One region of the Streptomyces sp. CA-278952 genome, then DNA from elsewhere that is predicted to be linked to it. Evidence: predicted binding sites of a transcription regulator. Region 1 holds the regulator's gene; the other holds the start of a gene.
The links. The regulator HspR, encoded in region 1, represses chaperone genes until heat shock. The targets are predictions, from matches to a motif close to TTGAGNNNNNNNNNCTCAA.
Positions count from the first base shown of each region.

Region 2: the regulator HspR is predicted to act here: its motif matches at 6,393-6,411, upstream of lon (endopeptidase La).

Region 1 covers NZ_CP112880.1:3,708,860-3,720,108, forward strand. The annotation lists gene clpB (ATP-dependent chaperone ClpB) at 1-1,518, opposite strand, end outside; gene N7925_RS16555 (TIGR03618 family F420-dependent PPOX class oxidoreductase) at 1,661-2,062, shown strand; gene N7925_RS16560 ((2Fe-2S)-binding protein) at 2,187-2,507, opposite strand; gene N7925_RS16565 (helix-turn-helix transcriptional regulator) at 2,857-3,891, shown strand; gene N7925_RS16570 (hypothetical protein) at 4,034-4,558, shown strand; gene N7925_RS16575 (hypothetical protein) at 4,618-4,788, shown strand; gene N7925_RS16580 (heat shock protein transcriptional repressor HspR) at 4,785-5,237, opposite strand; gene dnaJ (molecular chaperone DnaJ) at 5,239-6,432, opposite strand; gene grpE (nucleotide exchange factor GrpE) at 6,529-7,182, opposite strand; gene dnaK (molecular chaperone DnaK) at 7,179-9,032, opposite strand; gene N7925_RS16600 (sugar transferase) at 9,734-10,348, shown strand; gene N7925_RS16605 ((Fe-S)-binding protein) at 10,444-11,249, shown strand, end outside.
Region 2 covers NZ_CP112880.1:2,386,629-2,397,877, forward strand. The annotation lists gene N7925_RS10265 (sensor histidine kinase) at 1-1,059, opposite strand, end outside; gene N7925_RS10270 (protein phosphatase 2C domain-containing protein) at 1,423-2,217, shown strand; gene N7925_RS10275 (MarR family winged helix-turn-helix transcriptional regulator) at 2,246-2,728, opposite strand; gene N7925_RS10280 (polysaccharide deacetylase family protein) at 3,096-3,848, shown strand; gene lon (endopeptidase La) at 3,950-6,370, opposite strand; gene N7925_RS10290 (spermidine synthase) at 6,697-7,425, shown strand; gene N7925_RS10295 (response regulator transcription factor) at 7,659-8,396, shown strand; gene N7925_RS10300 (HAMP domain-containing sensor histidine kinase) at 8,393-9,469, shown strand; gene N7925_RS10305 (multifunctional oxoglutarate decarboxylase/oxoglutarate dehydrogenase thiamine pyrophosphate-binding subunit/dihydrolipoyllysine-residue succinyltransferase subunit) at 9,751-11,249, shown strand, end outside.

The DNA.
Region 1 (11,249 bases):
CCCGTACAGCAGCTTGGAGGCGGCGTCGAAGTCGCCGTCACGCTGGGCGCGTTCGGCCTGGCCCCGCAGCTCGTCGAGGCGCTCCTTCAGCTCACCGACCCGGTTGAGGCCCTGCTTCTCCTTCTCCCAGCGGGCGTTGAGGCCGCGCAGCTCCTCCTCCTTGTCGGCGAGGTCGCGGCGCAGCTTCTCCAGGCGCTGCTTGGAGGCGGGGTCGGACTCGTTCTTGAGTGCCAGCTCCTCCATGCGCAACCGGTCGACGGAGCGCTGGAGTTCGTCGATCTCCAGCGGCGAGGAGTCGATCTCCATACGGAGCCGGGAGGCCGCCTCGTCGACGAGGTCGATGGCCTTGTCGGGGAGGAAGCGGGAGGTGATGTAACGGTCGGAGAGGGTGGCGGCGGCCACCAGCGCCGAGTCCGCGATCTGCACCTTGTGGTGGGCCTCGTAACGGCCCTTGAGCCCGCGCAGGATCGCGATGGTGTCCTCGACGGAGGGCTCGGCGACCAGCACCTGCTGGAAGCGCCGCTCCAGGGCGGGGTCCTTCTCGATGCGCTCGCGGTACTCGTCGAGCGTCGTCGCGCCGACCATGCGCAGCTCGCCGCGGGCCAGCATCGGCTTGAGCATGTTGCCCGCGTCCATGGCGGAGTCGCCGCCGGCGCCCGCGCCGACGACCGTGTGCAGCTCGTCGATGAACGTGATGATCCGGCCGTCGCTCTCCTTGATCTCGGAGAGGACGGTCTTCAGGCGCTCCTCGAACTCGCCGCGGTACTTCGCGCCGGCGACCATCGCGCCGAGGTCCAGCGAGACGAGCCGCTTGTTCTTCAGGCTCTCGGGAACGTCGCCCTTGACGATGCGCTGGGCGAGACCTTCGACGACGGCGGTCTTGCCGACGCCGGGCTCACCGATGAGCACGGGATTGTTCTTCGTCCGGCGGGACAGCACCTGCACGACGCGGCGGATCTCCTGGTCGCGGCCGATGACCGGGTCCAGCTTGCCCTCGCGCGCGGCGGCCGTGAAGTCGGTGCCGAACTTCTCCAGGGCCTTGTACTGGCCCTCCGGGTCGGGTGTGGTCACCCGGCGCCCTCCCCTGCTCGTTTCGAAAGCGGCCAGCAGCTTCTTCGCACTGGCGCCCTGCCCGTCGAGGATCTCACCGGCACGGCCGCCCTTGGCCGCGATGCCGATCAGCAGGTGCTCGGTGGAGATGTAGTCGTCGCCCAGCTCCCGCGCCCGCTGGGCGGCGTCCTGGATGACGGCCAGCAGCTCGCGGTTGGGCGCCGGCGGGGCGACGGTGGAGCCGGTGACGCTGGGCAGGCCCCCGAGCAGCCGCTCGGTCCCGCCCCGCACCGCGGCCTGGTCGGCCTCGACGGCGGCGAGCAGGTCAATGACGTTCTCGTTGTCCTCACCCTCCAGCAGCGCGAGGAGCAGGTGCCCCGGGGTCAGATCGGCGTGCCCGTCCTTCACGGCCCTGCTGGTGGCCGCGTTGATGGCGTCCCGGCTCTTGTTGGTCAGCTCGGCGTCCACGTGTGGTTACTCCTCCTCGCAGCTGGTGGGTCGTACGTGCTTCGTTGACTCAATTAACGTACACAAAGTTGAGTCTATTCCACTCAAGGCGTTGTGCGCACGCGCTGCGGGCACGCGGGGACCGGCCTCGTACGCTGCCCCCATGGCAGACGTACACCACCCCACTCCCGCATACGTCGCGTTCTGGCGCGAGAGCCACCTCTCCACCCTGACGACCCCCCGCCCGGACGGCACGCCGCACGTGGTGCCGGTGTGCGTGACGTACGACCCGGAGGCCGGGGTGGCGCGCGTGATCACCGACGGGGGCAGCCGCAAGGTCGCCAACATCCGGGCCGCCGGCCACGGCGGGGCACGCGTGGCCGTCTGCCAGATCGACAGGGCCCGCTGGGCGACCCTGGAGGGCCTCGCGGTCATCCGGACGGAGCCGGAGGCCGTCGCGGACGCGGAAGCCCGTCACGAGGCGCGCTACGGCCGCGCCCCGCGGATCAACCCGACCCGGGTCGTCATCGAGATCACCCTCGACCGGGCGCTCGGCAAGGCCTGACCCCCGGCTCCCCCGGGCGCCGCCCCCGTACGGGGACAGCACAACGGCGCCACCGTGTTCAGGTCACGGTGGCGCCGCTGTGTGGGGGAAGCGCCGGAGCGATAGGTGACGACGGGGGAATCGCTCAGGCACTGCGGGGGGTGGCGGAAAGGGGTTCTGCGTCGAACAGCTCGTGGTCCCGCTGATCGAGATTGACGAAGATCATGCCGTACCTGACGGCACAGCGGACCGGCTGCGGCGCACCGCGCGGCCGACGGAGACAGCGATAGGCGCGGACGTCCTCGTCCTCTTCCATCACCACGACGACCGGCTCTCCGAACAGGGTGACCATCAACGAGTCGCCACGGCGGGGGAGTGCCGTGAGCAGATCGATGAAATGCCACCCTGAGCGATAGGCGGTCGCCATCTCGCGCCGGAAGGTGCGGTCGTCCGGCGGGGTGCTCATACCCGGCCCCGTGCTGCAGGGGCGTTCTCCAGCAGCGACCCGGGGGCTGCTTCCGCCCCCGTCGTCCGTGCGGGCATCGAGTCCCAGGCCAGGTCCGGAGGCGGAGCGGCCTGCACCTGTGCGCCGCCCGTACCGTGGGTCACGCCGCCCTCAACGAGGTCAAGAACACTCAGCGCCCCGGTCGTCAGCCCAAAGGAGAAGGCAACAGCAAGCACCGAGCGAAGCGTTTTGTTACTCATGATGGGCTTCGTCCTCACTTCCAAGGTTTCCTCTCCCCCGCAGAACAAGACGATGGCCCATCCAGGCACGTCAACGCCACAGAAGCGATGCATCATGTTCCTGCTGATTCATGTTCCTGGGGGGTGGAGAATTGACCACAGACAGCACCAAAGCGGTACATCCCCACTCGGTTAGTGCCTTGTGTGACGAGGGAGCACGGCTCTACGCCAGTGCGCTGAGCGTGGGCAAAATAGCTCGCGTCGAGGCGGAGGACGCCCCTTGTCTGCTGGAATTCGCCCTGCTCCATCCCGATCCCGACGACCCCACCTGGCTGCGGCCGGTGCCGCCGTCCGCGGCGCTCACACAGCGGCTCCACCCGATCGAGCGGGAGATCCAGGAGCGAAGGCGGCTCTCGGTGGAGCTCACCGAGGCGTTCGAGCCCTTCATGGCGATCAGTGCCCAGGCTCCGCCGACCACACACGCCATCACGGTCCTCGAAGGCATCGGCCGCATCAACGCCTCGATCGAACTCGCCCTCGCCGAGTGCCGTTCGGAAGTCCTCACCATTCAGCCGGGCGGCGGGCGCAGCGAGAACGCGCTCACCATCGCCATGGAACGCGGCAAGATGCTCACGGAACGTGGCGTCGGCATGCGCACCCTTTATCAGCACACCGTCCGCCACAGCCACGGAACCCTCAATTACGCGGCCCGAATGGCCGAGAGCAAGGTGGAGATCCGAACACTCGAAGAGCTGATAGAGCGGCTCATGATTTTCGACCGCACCGTCGCCTTCATACCGGCCACCGACGACCGCACCGTAGCCCTTGAGCTGCGACACCCCGGCATCGTGGAGTACCTCGCCAAGGTCTTCGAGCAGTTCTGGCACCGCGCGGTACCCCTCCAGGAACAGATTCCGTACGACTCCACGACGGACGGCATCTCCGGGGTGAGACATTCGATCGCCAAACTGCTCGTCGAGGGCCACGTCGACGAGGCCATCGCCCGCCGCCTCGGCATGAACGTACGCACCTGCCGGTCGCACATCGCCAAACTCAGCGTCGCGCTCGGCAGCAACAGCCGCGCCCAGCTCGGCTATTTGATCGCACGGTCCGGAATCCTGGAATCAGGCCCCGATCACGCGCTCAACTCCCAGCCCGGAGCATGAAGCACTCCGTGGCGGACGACCGGCGACATGGCCGACGGCCGGTGGAATCCCGAACTCCCCTGCCGCCTGCGAGAATTCCCTACGTCAGGCCTGACCGACCTGGCGCGTTCCCGCCACGCCACAGAAGGACCTCGAAGACCGGATGCACGACACCACCCCCATACCCGCCGCCGTCGAGGACGACCACCACGGGGAGATCCTGGTCGAACTCGCGGGCAAGCAGAGCGAGATGCTCGTCGTGAGCGGCGAGAGGATTCCCCGCGTCGTCCTCACCCGCGCTCCCGGCACGGAGGTCGACGACCACATCGCCATCGGCACCCGCGACCCCCGCCGCCTCACGCTCACCGTGGACGGCCAGGAAGCGACGATCAAGCCCGGCAAGGGGAGACTCCGCCGCCGCTCCTACCGGGTCGACGTCCGCTGCGCGGGTACGTCCTACCGGCTCGTGCCCGACTCGATCCCGAGCAGCCGGCTGACCCGGAACGGCAAGCGCCTCGGGGACTTCTCCTCGGGCGGCGACCGGCGGGTGCTCGCCGAGTGGCGGCCCGGGGCCGCCGTCCAGCCGCGCGACGCGGCGATCGGCTACGCGCTGGCCGCCGCGTTCGGGACCGGGGGCCAGCCGATGTGGATGATGGCGGTCGAAACGGTCAGCGAGTTCCTGCCGTAGGCCCCGCGCCCCGCACACGCCAAGGGGCCGGGAGAGCGGATGAACGCCCTCCCGGCCCCATGGTCGTACGAAGGGACCCGCCGGACGCCAAGGACTGTCCTCGGCCCGTCGGCCGCTTCCAGTCCGTCGGCCGCTTCCAGTCCGTCGGCCGCTTCCAGTCCGTCGGCCGCTTCCAGTCCGTCGGCCGCTTCCAGTCCGTCGGCCGCTTCCAGTCCGTCGGCCGCTTCTAGTCCGTCGGCCGCTTCGGCTTCGGCCGCCAGACCACCAGCGCGCTGGTCTGCTGCACGTCCTGGTACGGCACGAGGTCCCGGCGGTACGAGGCGTGCACCTGGGCCTCGCGCTGCTGGAGGGCGACCGCCGCGCCGTCCACCGCCGCCGAGAGCTCGGCGACGCGCTGCTGGAGGGCCGCGACCTGGTTCTCCAGCTCGATGATCCGCTTGATGCCCGCGAGGTTGATGCCCTCGTCCTGCGACAGCTGCTGCACGGTGCGCAGCAGCTCGATGTCGCGGGCCGAGTAGCGCCGGCCGCGCCCGGCCGTACGGTCCGGGGAGACCAAGCCGAGACGGTCGTACTGGCGCAGTGTCTGCGGGTGCAGGCCCGAGAGCTGGGCCGCGATCGAGATCACGTACACCGGTGTCTCATCGGTCAGCTGGTACGGATTGCGTCGACGGCCGTCCATCTCAAGCTCCCTTCGCAGCCTGGAACAGTTCCGCCCGCGGGTCCTCGTCCGCGGTCGCCTTCCGGTAGGCCTCCAGGGCGTCCCTGGCCTCCTGGCCCAGCTCCCTGGGGACCGCGACCTCCACGGTGACCAGCAGGTCGCCGCGGGTGCCGTCCTTGCGCACCGCGCCCTTGCCCCGGGCGCGCATCGTACGCCCGTTGGGGGTGCCGGCGGGAAGCTTCAGGGTGACCGGGGGGCCGCCGAGGGTGGGGACCTTCACCTCGCCGCCGAGCGTCGCCTCCGGATAGGTGACGGGCACGGTGACCGTGAGGTTGTCGCCCTTGCGGCCGAAGACCGGGTGGGCGTCGACGTGGACGACGACGTACAGATCGCCGGCCGGACCGCCGCGTTCGCCCGCGCCGCCCTTGCCGCGCAGCCGGATCCGCTGGCCGTCGGAGACGCCCGCCGGGATCCTCACCTGCATGGTGTGCGCCGACTTCGCCCGGCCGCTTCCCTTGCAGACGTCGCAGGGGTCCTGGGCGATGAGGCCCCGGCCCTTGCAGTCCACACAGGGGTCGGTGAGCGAGAAGCCGCCGCCGCTGCCGCGCGAGACCTGGCCGGTGCCGACGCAGGTCGGGCAGACCCTGGGGGTGCCGTTCTTGTCGCCGGTGCCGGAACACGCCTTGCAGGGCGCCTGGCTGGACATCCGCAGCGGGACCGTGGCCCCGTCGACCGCCTCGGTGAAGCTGAGCGTCACCTCGGACTCGATGTCCTGGCCGCGCTTCGGCTGGACACGGGTGCCCGTGCCGCCGCGGTTGAACAGCCCGCCGAAGACGTCGCCGAGACCGCCCCCGCCTCCGAAGCCGCCGCCCGCTCCGCCCTGTCCGCCCCCGCCGGGGGCGCCGCCTCCGAAGAGGTCGCCCAGGTCGAAGTTGAAGTTGCCGCCGGCACCACCGGGGCCGGCCCGGAAGCCGCCGTTGCCGAAGAGGGCGCGCGCCTCGTCGTACTCCTTGCGCTTCTTGGGGTCACCGAGGACGTCGTTCGCCTCGGAGATCTCCTTGAAGCGCTCCTCCGCCTTGGCGTCGCCCTTGTTGGCGTCCGGGTGGAACTCGCGGGCGAGCTTCCGGTACGCCTTCTTGACCTCGGCGTCGGTGGCGTCCTTGGGGACGCCGAGGACCTTGTAGTAGTCCTTCTCGACGAAGTCCTTCGTGCTCATCGACGTCCCTCCTTCCGGACGATCGGCCGAGCGGCCGGCCCGTGGGCCGGCCGCCGGGCCGGTCGGTGGGCACCGTGGTGGTCAGACGCGTTGCCGTCAGACCTCCTCGGTGCCACCGCTCTCCTCGTCGTCTGTCTTCTCTTCCTTGGCCGCGGCGGGCGTGGCGCCCGGCTGCGGCTCGGCGACGGCCACCCGCGCGGGGCGGATGGTGCGCTCGCCGATGCGATACCCCGGCTGCAGGATCGCCACGCAGGTCGTCTCGGTGACGTCCGGCGCGTAGCTGTGCATCAGGGCCTCGTGGATCGTCGGGTCGAAGGGCTCGCCCTCCTTGCCGAACTGCTGGAGGCCCAGCTTCGCGACGGTGGTCTCCAGCGATTCGGCCACCGACTTGAAGCCGCCGACCAGCTCGCCGTGTTCCCGCGCGCGGCCGACGTCGTCGAGGACGGGCAGGAGCTCGGACAGGAGGTTCGCGACAGCGATCTCCTTGACCGTGACCCGGTCCCGCTCGACGCGGCGGCGGTAGTTCTGGTACTCGGCCTGGAGCCGCTGGAGGTCCGCGGTGCGCTCACCGAGCGCGGTGCGTACCTGGTCCAGCTGTGCGGTCAGACCGACGGTCGGGTCGAGGTCCCCGGCCGGGGCTGCCGTCTCCTCCTCCTCGGAGGAGTCGGCAGCCTTCGGCTCGGCGTCATCAGGGGTGGCGCCGGAGGGGACGTCGGGCTTCTCCTCGAAGCCCGGAGTCTCCTCGGTCACGCCGCACCGCCCTTGGTGTCCTTCTCGTCGTCCACGATCTCGGCGTCGACGACGTCGTCGTCGGCCTTGGCCTGACCGTCGCCCGGGGCGTCGGCGCCCGGGGTCGCACCCTCGGCCTGGGCGTTGGCGTACATCGCCTGGCCCAGCTTCTGGGAGACGGCCGCGACCTTCTCGGTGGCCGTGCGGATCTCGGCGGAGTCCTCGCCCTTGAGCTTCTCCTTCAGCTCGCCGACGGCGGTCTCCACCTCCGTCTTCACGTCAGCCGGGACCTTGTCCTCGTTGTCCTTGAGGAACTTCTCCGTCTGGTAGACGAGCTGCTCGCCCTGGTTGCGCGACTCGGCGGCCTCGCGGCGGGCGTGGTCCTCCTCCGCGTACTTCTCGGCCTCTTCGCGCATCCGGTTGACCTCGTCCTTCGGCAGCGAGGAGCCGCCGGTGACGGTCATCTTCTGCTCCTTGCCGGTGCCGAGGTCCTTGGCGGCGACGTGCATGATGCCGTTGGCGTCGATGTCGAAGGCGACCTCGATCTGCGGCACACCGCGCGGGGCCGGCGGCAGACCGGTCAGCTCGAACATCCCGAGCTTCTTGTTGTACGCCGCGATCTCGCGCTCGCCCTGGTAGACCTGGATCTGCACGGACGGCTGGTTGTCCTCGGCCGTCGTGAAGATCTCGGAACGCTTGGTCGGGATCGTGGTGTTGCGCTCGATGAGCTTGGTCATGATCCCTCCCTTGGTCTCGATGCCGAGGGAGAGCGGGGTGACGTCGAGGAGCAGGACGTCCTTGACCTCGCCCTTGAGGACACCGGCCTGGAGCGAGGCGCCGATGGCGACGACCTCGTCCGGGTTCACACCCTTGTTGGCGTCCTGGCCGCCGGTCAGCTCCTTGACGAGCTCGGCGACGGCGGGCATACGGGTGGAGCCACCGACGAGAACGACGTGGTCGATCTCGGAGAGCTGGATGCCCGCGTCCTTGATGACGTTGTGGAACGGGGTCTTGCAGCGGTCCAGGAGGTCCGAGGTCAGCTGCTGGAACTGCGAGCGCGTGAGCTTCTCGTCCAGGTGCAGCGGGCCCTCGGCGGACGCCGTGATGTAGGGCAGGTTGATCGTGGTCTCGGTCGAGGACGAGAGCTCGATCTTCGCCTTCTCCGCGGCCTCGCGGAGACGCTGGAGAGCCATCTTGTCCTTGGACAGGTCCACGCCGTGCCCGTTGGCGAACTGCTTCACCAGGTAGTCGACGACGCGCTGGTCCCAGTCGTCACCACCGAGGTGGTTGTCACCGTTGGTGGCCTTCACCTCGACGACGCCGTCGCCGATCTCCAGGAGGGACACGTCGAAGGTGCCGCCACCGAGGTCGAAGACGAGGATCGTCTGGTCGTCCTTGTCGAGGCCGTACGCCAGCGCGGCGGCGGTCGGCTCGTTGACGATGCGCAGGACGTTCAGGCCCGCGATCTCGCCGGCCTCCTTCGTCGCCTGACGCTCGGAGTCGTTGAAGTACGCCGGGACGGTGATGACCGCGTCGGTCACCTTCTCGCCCAGGTAGGACTCGGCGTCGCGCTTCAGCTTCTGCAGGATGAAGGCGCTCATCTGCTGCGGGTTGAAGCTCTTGCCGTCCAGGTCGATCTTCCAGTCAGTGCCCATGTGGCGCTTGACGGAGCGGATGGTCCTGTCGACGTTGGTGACCGCCTGGCGCTTCGCGACCTCGCCGACGAGCACCTCGCCGTTCTTGGCGAAGGCGACGACGGACGGCGTGGTCCTGGCGCCTTCGGCGTTGGTGATGACGGTGGGCTCGCCGCCTTCGAGAACGCTGACGACGGAGTTAGTCGTGCCCAGGTCGATGCCGACCGCACGTGCCATTTCAATTCCTCCAACTGACTACTTGAGTGGATCTGACTCAAGGATGCATGACGCCGACGCCGGAGTCAACAGACCTGAGTCTCTTACGCTCAACTTAAGTGCTCACGTAGAGCACACCCAGGGCACGTCCACCCGCCGCCCGCCCTCCCAATCCACCCCATGACCGCACCGGCGCACGCCACGCCCCTCGCGCACCACCCACCCCACCGTCTCACCGTGGGATCGTTCTGTCACAAAATGCCGCGAGACGGTCACAACCGTCACCGACCGGCAGGTTTCACCGTGGATCGTCAGTCACCACCATCGAACCTCGAACCCGGGCGGGCGCGATGCAGAACGCGAGGAAGCCGCGCGTACGGCGGAAGAACCAGAGAAACCAGAAGAGCCAGAAGAGCCAGAAGGACCGGAAGGACCGGAAGGACCGGAAGGACCGGAAGGACCAGCAAGGCAACCAGGGCCGACAGGGCCGGCAACCGCGACACCAGCCGCTCCCCCTCCCGCCCCAGCCCCTCCCTGCCCAGCCGCATCCGGCGCCGCCCGGCACGGAGCCGCAGAGCCCGGAACCGTACGAGGCGCACCCGCACCCACATCCGTACGCGGCCCCGCACCCACGTCGGCACCCGCACCCGCACCCGTCCCCGTCCCCGTCCCCGTACAGGACAGTGACAGGGACGGTCAGGGGCCAGTTCCCCTCGCGCCCCATGGCACACCTGGACGGCCTCGCCGACCGGGCCGGGCGGCTCGCGGACCGCTTCCTCCCGCGCACACCCGCCGAACGCGTCCTGGACCTGACCCTCGGCACCGCCCTGCTGATCCTGACCGCCCCGGCCGTCGCCGTGGCGGCCCTCGCCCTGAGCGTGCGGCGCACCCCGGGCGGCGCCTGGGACCGCCGGCCCCGGACCGGCCTGGGCGGGCGGGTCTTCGAGCTGCGCACCCTGCGCACCCGGAGGCTCCGGCTGGACCTGCTCTCCCGCCTGCCCCACGTCGTACGCGGCGACCTCTCCCTGGTCGGCCCCGCACCGCTGGCCCCGGGCGACCCGCGGGCCGCCAGGTCCGGCGCACGGCAGTGGCGACAGGAGCTGCGGCCGGGGCTGACCGGTCTCGCGCAGGTGCGCGCCCGCTCCGGCATGCCGTGGGACGACCCCGCTCTGCTGGACCAGCACTACGCAGAGCACCATGGAGTGGTGCTCGACCTGGCGATCCTCACCGAAGCCGCACGCGCTCCCCTGCGGACGCGGCTCCGGAAGGCCCGTCGGACCAAGGCGCACCTGAGCGACGCAGATCACCGACGACCCGGCTACAGCACGGTGGAATAAGTGGATAGTGTCAGCACAGACTAATTAAGTTACTGCTTAGTAGTAGTGGGCAGTAGTAACTGGATCCCGCTCTCGCAGGCCCGAGGAGCCCCGAAATGCAACTCGCCGCGATCATTGTGTCGCTGGTGCTGACGGTCGTCGGCGTTGCGCTCATCACCCGAGCCGTCGCGCAGATCTACCGCTTCGTCCGTCTCGGACAGCCGGTACCAGCAGGCAGCCGCACCGACGACCCCAAGCAGCGGACGATCACCCTGGTCAAGGAGTTCCTCGGCCACACCCGGATGAACCGGTGGGGAATCGTCGGTTTCGCCCACTGGTTCGTCGCCATCGGCTTCCTGACGCTGCCGCCGACGCTGCTCCAGGCGTACGGACAGCTCTTCCAGGCCGACTGGGTGCTGCCGATCATCGGCGGCTGGCTGCCGTTCGAGATGTACATCGAGTTCATCGGCCTGATGACGGTCGTCGGCATCGTGACCCTGATGGCGATCCGGCTGCTGAACCTCCCCTCCCGGGCCGGCCGCAAGTCGCGCTTCGCGGGCTCGAAGGCCTGGCAGGCGTACTTCGTCGAGTACATCATCCTGATCATCGGCCTCGCGATCCTGGTGCTGCGCGGCCTCGAGGGCGCGATCCACCACGTCGAGAGCTACGACGCCGCGTACTTCGTGTCGTACCCGCTGGTCCTCGCCTTCGAGGGGCTGAGCCTCGGCACGCTCCAGACGCTCATCTACTTCACCGCGATGATCAAGATCGGCACCTCGCTGATCTGGATGATCACGGTCTCGCTCAACACCAACATGGGTGTCGCCTGGCACCGCTTCCTCGGCTTCCCGAACATCTGGTTCAAGCGGAACGCCGACGGCGACGTCGCGCTCGGCGCGCTCCAGCCGATGACGTCGGGCGG
Region 2 (11,249 bases), 1.3 Mb from region 1:
CAGTTCCAGGGCGGTGACGTCGTCGTCGCGGAGGCCCTCCAGGTGCTGGACCTGGCCGGTGGTCAGGGCCGACTCGACGCTGCGCATCCGGTCGACGCGGGCGGAGAGCGCGGCCTCCAGCTTCTTGGGGCTGATCCCGCGCTCCGCCTCCGACAGCTCGGGGCGGTCGGTGAGGCGGGTGAGGTACTTCTCCGCGTTGTTGACCTCGGATCCGGTGACGGTGGCGGAGAGCTTGTCGCGGGCCTCCGGGTCCGCCGCCTGGTCGAAGTCGGCCAGCGCGGCCAGCTCCCGGACGCGGGCCTGCTGGGCGGCGGCGCTCAGCTCGTCGCGTTCGCGGCCGGCCCGGGTGTCGCCCTCGTCCTCGGTCGCCACGGGGAGCCCGGTGAAGGGGTCCGGCTGAGTGGTCGGCTCGGGGCTCGGCACGGCGAGCGCGGCGAGGAGGAGCCCGCGGGTGGCGGAGGCCTGTTCGGACGCGCCGCCGAGGGTCACCGGGGCCCGGGTGGCGTCGGCGGCGCGCGGCGGGGTCTTCTCCGCCAGTTCGGCGGCGATGCCGTGCAGCTTGGCGATGACGTCGGAGTACGCCTGGTGCGCCTGAAGGGCCGAGCCCTTGCCGGTCAGCGCTTCACGGCGCAGCGAGGGAACCGCCGAGAGGTCGCGGCGCAGGGCCGCGGAGGCCGCCTCGTGGATCTCGTCGATCTGCTGGTCGACGCGGGTGGTGCGGGCGGTGCGGTTCTTCGCGCCGTCGTCATCCTTCTCGTCGCGGCCGTCGGCGATGTACGCGGTGACGGCGTCGCGCTCGTCGGCGAGGGAGTGCCCGAGGACGACCGCCTGCTGGTTCAGCTCGGCGAGGGTGACCAGCCGCTGGGACTCGGTCAGATCGGCGGAGGCCCCGAGCACGGCGGGGGCGCCCGCCGCTATGACGATGACGCCGACGACCGCGACTCCGGCGACCAGTCGGCTGCGCACCCGCACGGTCCGCTTGTCCGCGCCCGGAGCCGGAGGCGTCGCCCCGGAACCGTCGCGCGTCGTGCCCTTGCTCCGCGGCCGCTTCTTCTGCACCGGTGCTCGCAATCTTGACTCGTCCACCCTTGAAGCAGAGGTGACGCACGGTCACATGGAAGGGCGCCCCGCTCCTGGTACGGCTTCTGACCATTCCAGCGCTTTTGCGAGGGGGGCGCGCATCAACCGCTCCGCCACTCGAAGGAGTGAACATCACTCTGGAGTTGGCGAACAAGTCTCCCCTGGTGCGCCCCTGACCATGCGTGGACCGTGGGGTGGAACTTCCGCTCCGCCTTTGGCAGGATGCCCGCCCGCATCGGTCCGGAGCCGCCCCTTCCGCCCCGCGCGCCCGCGTTGACCTGCTGGTACAGGCCATTTCCGGTCGCATGGGGAGAAGGTGAAGGGCTCGTGCAGACTGGCGGTATGCGCATCGAACTCGCCACCGCGCCCGGAAGCCCCGAACGCCCCAACGAGGACTGGGTCTCCGGAGCCCTTCCCGCGTCCGGCCAGGGCGGTGTGCTGGTCCTGCTCGACGGCGTCACCCCGCCGCCGGGGGACGACGGCTGTGTGCACTCGGTCCCGTGGTTCACCGCACGGCTCGGCGGCGCGCTGGTGGAACTGTCCGGTTCCCGCCCCGACCTGACCCTGACAGAGGTCCTGGCCGAGGCCATCTCCCGTACAGCCGACACGCATCGAGTCACCTGTGACCTTTCTCACGTACGTACGCCTCAGGCGACCGTGATTCTGGCACGTTGGGACGAACACGCGGTCGAGCACCTGGTGCTCTCCGACTCGGCCCTGCTGCTGGAGTCCCCCGACGGCACGGTCCGGGCGGTCCTCGACGACCGGCTGGACCGGCTGCCGCCGGGCTCGCTCGCCTCGAACGAGATCGCCGATGCCACGGTGCGCAACAAGGAGGGCGGCTTCTTCACCGCCGCCGCCGATCCGTCGGTGGCGGCGCGCGCGGTGACGGGCAGGACCCCGGCGGCCGGCGTCCGGGCCCTCGCCGCGCTCACGGACGGCGCGACCCGGTGGACGGAGGTGTTCGGCGAGGGCGACTGGACGGACGCGCTGGGGCTGCTGCGGAAGGCCGGGCCGCAGGGCCTGATCGACCGGGTGCGGGAGCTGGAGGACGCCGACGCGGCGGCCGGGCGCGTACGGCTGCGGCACGGCAAGACGCACGACGACGCCACCGCGCTCCTGGTGGAGCTGGGCTGAGCGCGACGGCGGCGGGCGGCGGGCGGGCTCAGCTCTCGGCGCGGGCGTTCAGCTGGTGCAGGAGCCGGGCCAGCTCGGCGACCTCGGCCCGGTCCCAGTCGGCCAGTTTGCGCACGTAGCGCCCCCGGCGGGCGTCCCGGACGCTGCGGAAGCGGGCCAGGCCGTCGTCGGTGAGGTGGACGAGCCAGGCCCGCCCGTCGGCCGGGTCGGGTTCGCGGGTCACCAGCCCGAGGTTCTCCAGGGAGTGCAACTGGCGGCTCATGGTGGCCTTGCCGACGCCGAAGTAGGCGGCCAGCTCGGTGGCCCGCTGACGGCCCGCCGCCTCCAGACGGACGAGCAGGCCGTAGGCGGCGGGCTCCAGTTCGGGGTGGACCTCCCGGGCCATGTCGCCCGAGGTGGCGCGCGCCCGGCGCAGGAACACGGCCAACTCGCGCTCCAGTGCCAGAAATTCGTGGTCCACACCACTTCCGTCCGTCGCGCCCGGCTCCGGCCCGCTGTCGTTCCCGCGCACGTCAGTACCCCTCGTACGGTTTCCTGCCGATGAAAGTCTCTTCCGCGACCGGTCAACGCCGCAGTTCGGCCAGTATTTCGCAGGAGTAGACCAACGGCGGCGGCCTGGCCCTCTTCCGCACCCCGGGTCCCGGCCTCGGCCAGGCGACGGGCGGAAGGGGTGCACCGGCAACAACGCGGGCTTCGGCAGCCCCGAACCGCTGCGGGTGGCCCGGTACAACACGACCGTCGGTCGGTGAGCCGCCGGCCGAGTAGGGGCCACTCCCCCTCTATACACTCCATGTATACACGTTAGGTATAGTCCTCTTCGTGCCGCACACCTGTGCGGGACTTCCCGCACAGAGGAGTGATGCGTCGTGCCCAGAGAGATGCCGTTGTCCAAGATCGGGTTGACCGCCGCGCTGGTGACGGCGCTCACACTGACGTTGGGCGGCTGCTCCATGGACACCACGGCGCCGGGCTCGGCACGCGGCGAGGCGGCCTCCGACGCCAAGGGCTCGTTCGGGCCGGTGGACTGCCGCAAGGCCAAGTGCATCGCCCTGACCTTCGACGCGGGTCCGGGCAAGGACACGCCGAGGCTGCTGGACATCCTCGAGGAGAAGAAGGTGCACGCCACCTTCTTCCTGCTGGGCAAGCACCACGTCATCAAGCACCCCGACGTGGTGCAGCGCATCGAGGACGAGGGCCACGAGGTCGCCAACCACACCTGGACGCACAAGGTGCTGACCGACCAGAAGCCGGACGAGATACGCGCCGAGCTGGAGAAGACGCAGCTGGCCATCGAGAAGATCACCGGCAAGAAGCCCCGGCTGATGCGCCCGCCGCAGGGCCGCACCGACGACACGGTCTCGGACATCAGCAAGAACCTGGGGCTCTCCCAGGTGCTGTGGAGCGCCACCGCCAAGGACTACTCCACGAACGACTCCGCGCTGATCAAGAAGCGGATCCTGGACCAGGCGAGCAAGGACGGCATCATCCTGCTGCACGACATCTACAAGGGCACCGTCCCCGCCGTGCCCGGGATCATCGACGCGCTCCAGAAGGACGGCTACACCTTCGTGACCGTCCCCGAGCTGATGGCCCCGGCCGTGCCGGAGCCGGGCACGATCTACCGCCCCTGACCGGCCCGCGCGGCACGCGGAACGGCCCGCCCCCGTTGACTCGGGAGCGGGCCGTCCGTACCGGTCGCGTGCCTGCCACCGCGCCCGTCACAGCGTGACGGTCAGGCCGCGGCCGGGATCCTGTCCTCCACCCGGGCCGACGCCGGGGCGAGGGCGATCTCCAGCACCTGGCGGACGTCGGTGACCGGGTGGACGTCCAGCTTCTCCAGCACCTCGGCCGGGACGTCGTCCAGGTCGGCCTCGTTGCGCTGGGGGATCACCACGGTGGTGATCCCCGCCCGGTGGGCGGCCAGCAGCTTCTGCTTGAGGCCGCCGATCGGCAGCACCCGCCCGGTCAGCGACACCTCACCGGTCATCGCCACATCCGTACGGACGAGGCGTCCGGAGAGCAGCGAGGCCAGGGCGGTCGTCAGGGTGATGCCGGCGCTCGGGCCGTCCTTGGGGATGCCGCCCGCCGGGAAGTGGATGTGCACGCCCCGGTCCTTGAGGTCCGCGACCGGCAGCTCCAGCTCCGCTCCGTGCGACCGCAGGAAGCTCAGCGCGATCTGCGCCGACTCCTTCATGACGTCCCCAAGCTGACCGGTCAGGGTCAGTCCGGAGGCCCCGGTCTCCGGGTCGGCGAGCGACGCCTCGACGAAGAGGACGTCGCCGCCCGCCCCGGTCACGGCGAGCCCGGTGGCCACGCCGGGCACGGCGGTGCGGCGCCCGGCCGGGTCCTGGGCGGACTCGGGCACGTGGTGCGGCCGGCCGATGAGGCCGCGCAGATCCGCGTCGGTCACCGCGAACGGCAGCTCGCGGTCGCCCAGTTCGTGCTGGGCCGCGACCTTGCGGAGCAGCCGGGCCACGGCCCGCTCCAGATTTCGTACGCCCGCCTCGCGGGTGTACTCGCCGGCCAGCTTGCGCAGCGCCGACTCCTCCAGGGCGACCTCGTCCTTCTCCAGGCCGGCCCGCTCCAGCTGGCGCGGGAGCAGGTGGTCCCGGGCGATGACGACCTTCTCGTCCTCGGTGTAGCCGTCGAGGCGGACCAGCTCCATGCGGTCGAGCAGGGCCTCGGGGATGGCGTCGAGCACGTTGGCGGTGGCGAGGAAGACCACGTCGCTGAGGTCCAGCTCGACCTCCAGGTAGTGGTCGCGGAAGGTGTGGTTCTGGGCCGGGTCGAGGACTTCGAGGAGGGCGGCGGCCGGGTCGCCCCGGAAGTCGGAGCCGACCTTGTCGATCTCGTCGAGCAGGACGACCGGGTTCATCGAACCGGCCTCCTTGATGGCCCGCACGATACGGCCGGGGAGCGCGCCCACGTACGTACGCCGGTGGCCTCGGATCTCCGCCTCGTCCCGGACACCGCCGAGCGCGACGCGGACGAACTTGCGGCCCATGGCGTGCGCGACGGACTCGCCGAGGGAGGTCTTGCCGACGCCGGGCGGGCCGACGAGGGCCAGGACCGCGCCGCCGCGGCGGCCGCCCACCACGCCCAGCCCCCGGTCGGCACGGCGCTTGCGCACCGCGAGGTACTCGGTGATGCGTTCCTTCACGTCGGCGAGGCCGGCGTGCTCGGCGTCCAGGATCGCCCGGGCGCCGCGGATGTCGTAGGCGTCCTCGGTCCGCTCGGTCCAGGGCAGTTCGAGGACGGTGTCCAGCCAGGTGCGGATCCAGGAGCCTTCGGGCGACTGGTCGCTGGACCGCTCCAGCTTCTCGACCTCCTTGAGCGCGGCCTCGCGGACGTGCTCGGGGAGGTCGGCGGCCTCGACCCGGGCCCGGTAGTCGTCGGACTCGTCCTCCGGGTCGCCGTTGAGCTCGGAGAGCTCCTTGCGCACGGCGTCCAGCTGGCGGCGCAGCAGGAATTCGCGCTGCTGCTTGTCGACGCCGTCCTGCACGTCCTTGGCGATGGATTCGGCCACGTCCTGCTCGGCGAGGTGCTCGCTCAGCCACTGGATGGCGAGCTTCAGCCGGGCGATCGGGTCCACGGTCTCCAGGAGCTGGACCTTCTGGGCGGTGGTGAGGAACGGCGAGTATCCGGAGTTGTCGGCGAGCGCGGAGAGGTCGTCGATCTGCTGGACCCGATCCACGACCTGCCAGGCGCCGCGCTTCTTCAGCCAGCTGGTGGCGAGCGCCTTGTACTCCTTGACCAGCTCGGCGGCGGATCCGGGCAGGGGGTCGGGGGCGGCGGTTTCGAGCACGGCCCCCTCGACCCAGAGCGCCCGGCCGGGCCCACTGGTCCCGGCGCCGATGCGGACCCGGTCGCGGGCCCGGATGAGTGCGCCCGGGTCGCCGTCCGACAGGCGCCCGACCTGCTCGACGGTACCGAGGACACCGGTCCCCGTGTACGTCCCGTCGATCCGCGGGACCAGCAGCACCTGGGGCTTGCCCCCACCGGGACGGGCGGCGGCCTGCGCGGCCTCGACGGCGGCGCGCACCTCGGTGTCGGACAGGTCGAGCGGTACCACCATGCCGGGCAGGACGACCTCGTCGTCGAGCGGCAGCACGGGCAGGTCGATCGGTGTGAACGCCTCGGACTCGTTAGTCATGATCTCCCCTTCGGCAGGCAAGTTGAGCTATGTGGACTCAATGCTCCTGAGCCGCCGAATGTTCCCCACCGTTTGTTCGCTCTGAGCGATCACACCGATCAGCCGCTCCCGAGTCGGCTCCGGACCGTCCTTCACGCCCTACCGGCAGGCGGTCCCGGGGCGGTCCTCCGTATACGGGAGCGCCACCGGGCGGACCGTTGTTCCCCATCCCCCGGGAGCACCCCCCGGGAGCATCCCCGCAAGGGGGAACTCGCTGGCCCTCGGGCGGGGGGCGGGACAGGATGACGGACACCGACCGCTACGACCGGAGACCGGAGAGACACACGATGCCCGCGATGCCCCCGATGCGTGCGATGCCCGCCCCCGACCCGATGCCGACGCGTTCCGCCGGCACCCCCGTCGTCCTCGACCGCCGCGAGGGGCCCTTCGGCGAAGTCGTGCTGCGGGAGCGCGGGGAGCACTTCGAGATCATCGCCAACGGCTGCTTCCTGATGGACACCTCCGACGGGCGCTCCGAGCGGCTGCTGATCGACGCCGCGCTGGCCGCCCTGCCCGCCGCGCGGACCGGCCCCTCGGTGCTGATCGGCGGCCTGGGCGTCGGGTTCTCGCTGGTGCGGGCCGTCGAGGAGGAGCGCTGGGGCCGGATCGTGGTCGTGGAGCGGGAGCAGGCGATCGTGGACTGGCACCTGGCCGGGCCGCTGGACCGGATCTCCGGACCGGCGCTGGCCGACCCCCGGACCGGAATCCTCCCCACGGATCTCGTCGCCCACCTCCGTACCACCACGGAGCGTTACGACGCCCTGTGCCTGGACATCGACAACGGGCCGGACTGGACCGTCACGGAGGGCAACGGAAGCCTCTACTCCCCCGCCGGACTGGCGCACTGCCACGACCGGCTGACCCCGGGCGGAGTGCTCGCCGTCTGGTCCGCGCGGCCGTCACCGGCCTTCGAACAGGCCTTGCGGAATGCCGGGTTCAGCGGGGTTCGGACGGAAGAGGTGGCTGTTGCCCGAGGTGTGCCCGACGTGGTCCATCTCGCACTGCGGGCGATCTGAACCCCCCTCCCGGTATACGCGGACCGGCCGTGGCACGGGTCAACCGGCACAAGGCCGACGATCCGACCGCCCGGCCGGCGTGGACGCGCACGTCCGGGGCAACACCCTGCGTAGCCGAGAGCCCTCCGCTGCCTCTACGCTGCTGACCGGCACACGGGATCACCCACCGAAATCCACAAGCGAAAACCGTGCCTCCGGGAATGGCTCCCGCGAGAACGGGCAGGGGCGGGGCGATGGAACAGACACACACCACCCACAACGGCGTCGCGGCCACCCCGGGGGCTCAGCGCCGGGTGCTGGTGGTCGAGGACGACCCCACGATCGTCGACGCCATCTCCGCCCGGCTGCGGGCGGAGGGCTTCCTGGTGCAGACCGCGCTGGACGGCCCCGCGGCCGTGGACGCGGCCGAGGCCTGGCAGCCCGACCTGATGGTGCTCGACATCATGCTTCCCGGCTTCGACGGCCTGGAGGTCTGCCGCCGCGTACAGGCGCAGCGCCCGGTACCGGTGATGATGCTCACCGCGCGCGACGACGAGACCGACATGCTGGTCGGGCTCGGGGTCGGCGCCGACGACTACATGACCAAGCCGTTCTCCATGCGGGAGCTGGCCGCCCGGGTGCACGTGCTGCTGCGCCGGGTGGAGCGGGCCGCGCTGGCCGCCGTCACCCCGCGGAGCGGAATCCTGCGTCTGGGTGAGCTGGAGATCGACCACGCGCAGCGCCGGGTCCGGGTGCGCGCCGAGGACGTCCACCTCACGCCGACCGAGTTCGACCTGCTGGTCTGTCTCGCCAACACCCCGCGCGCGGTGCTCTCCCGGGAGCAGTTGCTGGCCGAGGTGTGGGACTGGGCGGACGCCTCGGGCACCCGCACGGTCGACAGTCACATCAAGGCGCTGCGCCGGAAGATCGGCGCGGAGCGGATCCGTACCGTGCACGGCGTGGGCTACGCCCTGGAGACTCCCGCCCCATGACGGGGCCAGGGTCCGGACTGCGTCCCTTCTCGATCAAGGCCAAGCTCGGCACGCTCGTCGTGGTGTCGGTGTTCATCACCACGGGGCTGCTGATCGTCGCGTTGCGGACCCGTACGGAATTCCGCTTCATCACGGTGTTCTCGGTGATCGCCACGCTGCTGATCACCCAGTTCGTGGCGCACGGTCTGACCGCGCCGCTGGATGAGATGAGAGCGGTGGCCCGGTCCATCTCGCACGGCGACTACACCCGCCGGGTGAGCGGCGCCGGGCGGCGGGACGAGCTGGGGGACCTGGCGCAGACGATCAACCGCATGGCGGACGATCTGGAGGCGGAGGACCGGCATCGAAAAGAGCTGGTCGCCAATGTCAGCCATGAGCTGCGCACCCCCATCGCGGCGCTGAGAGCCGTGCTGGAGAACGTGGTGGACGGGGTGTCCGCCGCCGATCCGGAGACGATGCGCACGGCGCTGCAGCAGACGGAGCGGCTCGGCCGGCTGGTCGAGACGCTGCTGGACCTGTCGCGGCTGGACAACGGGGTGGTGACGCTCAAGGCCCGCCGTTTCGAGGTCTGGCCCTATCTGTCGGGCGTACTGAAAGAGGCCAATCTCGCCGCCTCCCACCGACGCCTGTCGTCGGGTTCGGGCAATCACTCCCGTACGGACGTCCACCTGCATCTGGACGTCTCGCCGCCGGAGCTCACCGCGCACGCGGACGCGGAGCGGCTGCACCAGGTGGTCGCCAACCTCATCGACAACGCGGTCAAGCACAGCCCGCCGCACGGCCGGGTGACGGTGCTCGCGCGGCGCGGGGACCGTCCCGAGTCGCTGGAGCTGGAGGTCGTCGACGAGGGGCCCGGCATCCCGGAGGCGGAGCGCCACCGGGTGTTCGAGCGCTTCAACCGGGGCCAGGCGCCCTCCCCGCACGGCCCGGGAAGCGACGGCGGTACGGGGCTGGGGCTGGCCATCGCCCGCTGGGCGGTCGAACTGCACGGCGGTCGGATCGGGGTGGCCGAATCCGCGAAGGGCTGCCGCATCCAGGTCACGCTCCCGGGAAGCCCCGAGCCGCGCGGTTGACGGCGCGGTTGACATAGGGTCGAACCGGAAGGGCATGTTCACCCGTGTCCTGCCAGCAGGGGCCTCAAAGGGATGCGGCCGGATGGCCGTATCCTCGGTCCTGCGTACCCGAAGTGCAGTGGAACCTCGCTTGTTTCCCGCCATTTCCTGCGCCGAAACCCGCCTTCCGATGTGATGTGCACGACGAAGCACCGGCCCGGCCTGCAAGGAACGGTTCGGGGGGCGTAGCCTTGATTTCCGCTGTCCATCACCTTGTGAAGCGGAAGAGGGCGGTTGCCGCCGTGTCGTCTCAGTCCCCCAGTAACTCGAGCATCTCGACCGATCAAGCCGGCCCGGGTACGAACCCGGCCGCCGCGTTCGGCGCCAATGAATGGCTCGTCGACGAGATCTACCAGCAGTACCTCCAGGATCCCAGTTCGGTCGATCGCGCCTGGTGGGACTTCTTCGCCGACTACAAGCCGGGAGCCTCCGGCACGGCGGACAAGCCCGCTCCCGGTGCCGCACCGGTGACCGAGGCGCCCGCCGCCCCGGCCGCGCCCGCCCCGGCGGCCGCTCCGGCTCCGGCGAAGGCCGCGCCCGCAGCCGCTCCGGCGGCTCCCGCGCAGCCGGCCCCGGCCAAGGCCGCCCCGGCGCCTGCTCCGGCGAAGCCCGCGGCGGCGAAGCCCGCCGCCGCCCCCGCCAAGGCCAAGGCGGACGAGTCCACCGAGGCCCCGGCCGGCCCGGAGTACGTGACGCTGCGCGGCCCCTCGGCCGCCGTCGCGAAGAACATGAACGCCTCGCTGGAGCTGCCGACGGCCACATCCGTCCGCGCGGTCCCGGTGAAGCTGCTCTTCGACAACCGCATCGTCATCAACAACCACCTCAAGCGCGCCCGCGGCGGGAAGATCTCCTTCACGCACCTCATCGGGTACGCGATGGTGCAGGCCCTCAAGGCCATGCCGTCGATGAACTACTCCTTCGCCACGAAGGACGGCAAGCCGACCCTGGTCAAGCCGGAGCACATCAACCTGGGTCTGGCCATCGACCTGGTGAAGCCGAACGGCGACCGCCAGCTGGTCGTCGCGGCCATCAAGAAGGCCGAGACGCTCAACTTCTTCGAGTTCTGGCAGGCGTACGAGGACATCGTCCGGCGCGCCCGCATCGGCAAGCTCGGCATGGACGACTTCGCCGGCGTCACCGCCTCGCTGACCAACCCCGGCGGCATCGGCACCGTCCACTCGGTGCCCCGCCTGATGCCCGGTCAGGGCCTCATCATGGGCGTCGGCGCGATGGACTACCCGGCGGAGTTCCAGGGCACCTCGCAGGACACCCTGAACAAGCTCGGCATCTCGAAGGTCATGACGCTCACGTCGACCTACGACCACCGGGTCATCCAGGGCGCCGCCTCCGGCGAGTTCCTGCGGGTCCTGTCCCAGCTGCTGCTCGGCGAGAACGAGTTCTACGACGAGATCTTCAAGGCGCTGCGCATCCCCTACGAGCCGGTCCGCTGGCTCAAGGACATCGACGCCTCGCACGACGACGACGTCACCAAGGCCGCGCGGGTCTTCGAGCTGATCCACTCCTACCGGGTCCGCGGCCACGTCATGGCCGACACCGACCCGCTGGAGTACCACCAGCGCAAGCACCCCGACCTGGACATCACCGAGCACGGCCTCACCCTGTGGGACCTGGAGCGGGACTTCGCGGTCGGCGGGTTCGCCGGCAAGACGATGATGAAGCTCCGCGACATCCTCGGTGTGCTGCGTGAGTCGTACTGCCGCACCACCGGCATCGAGTTCAT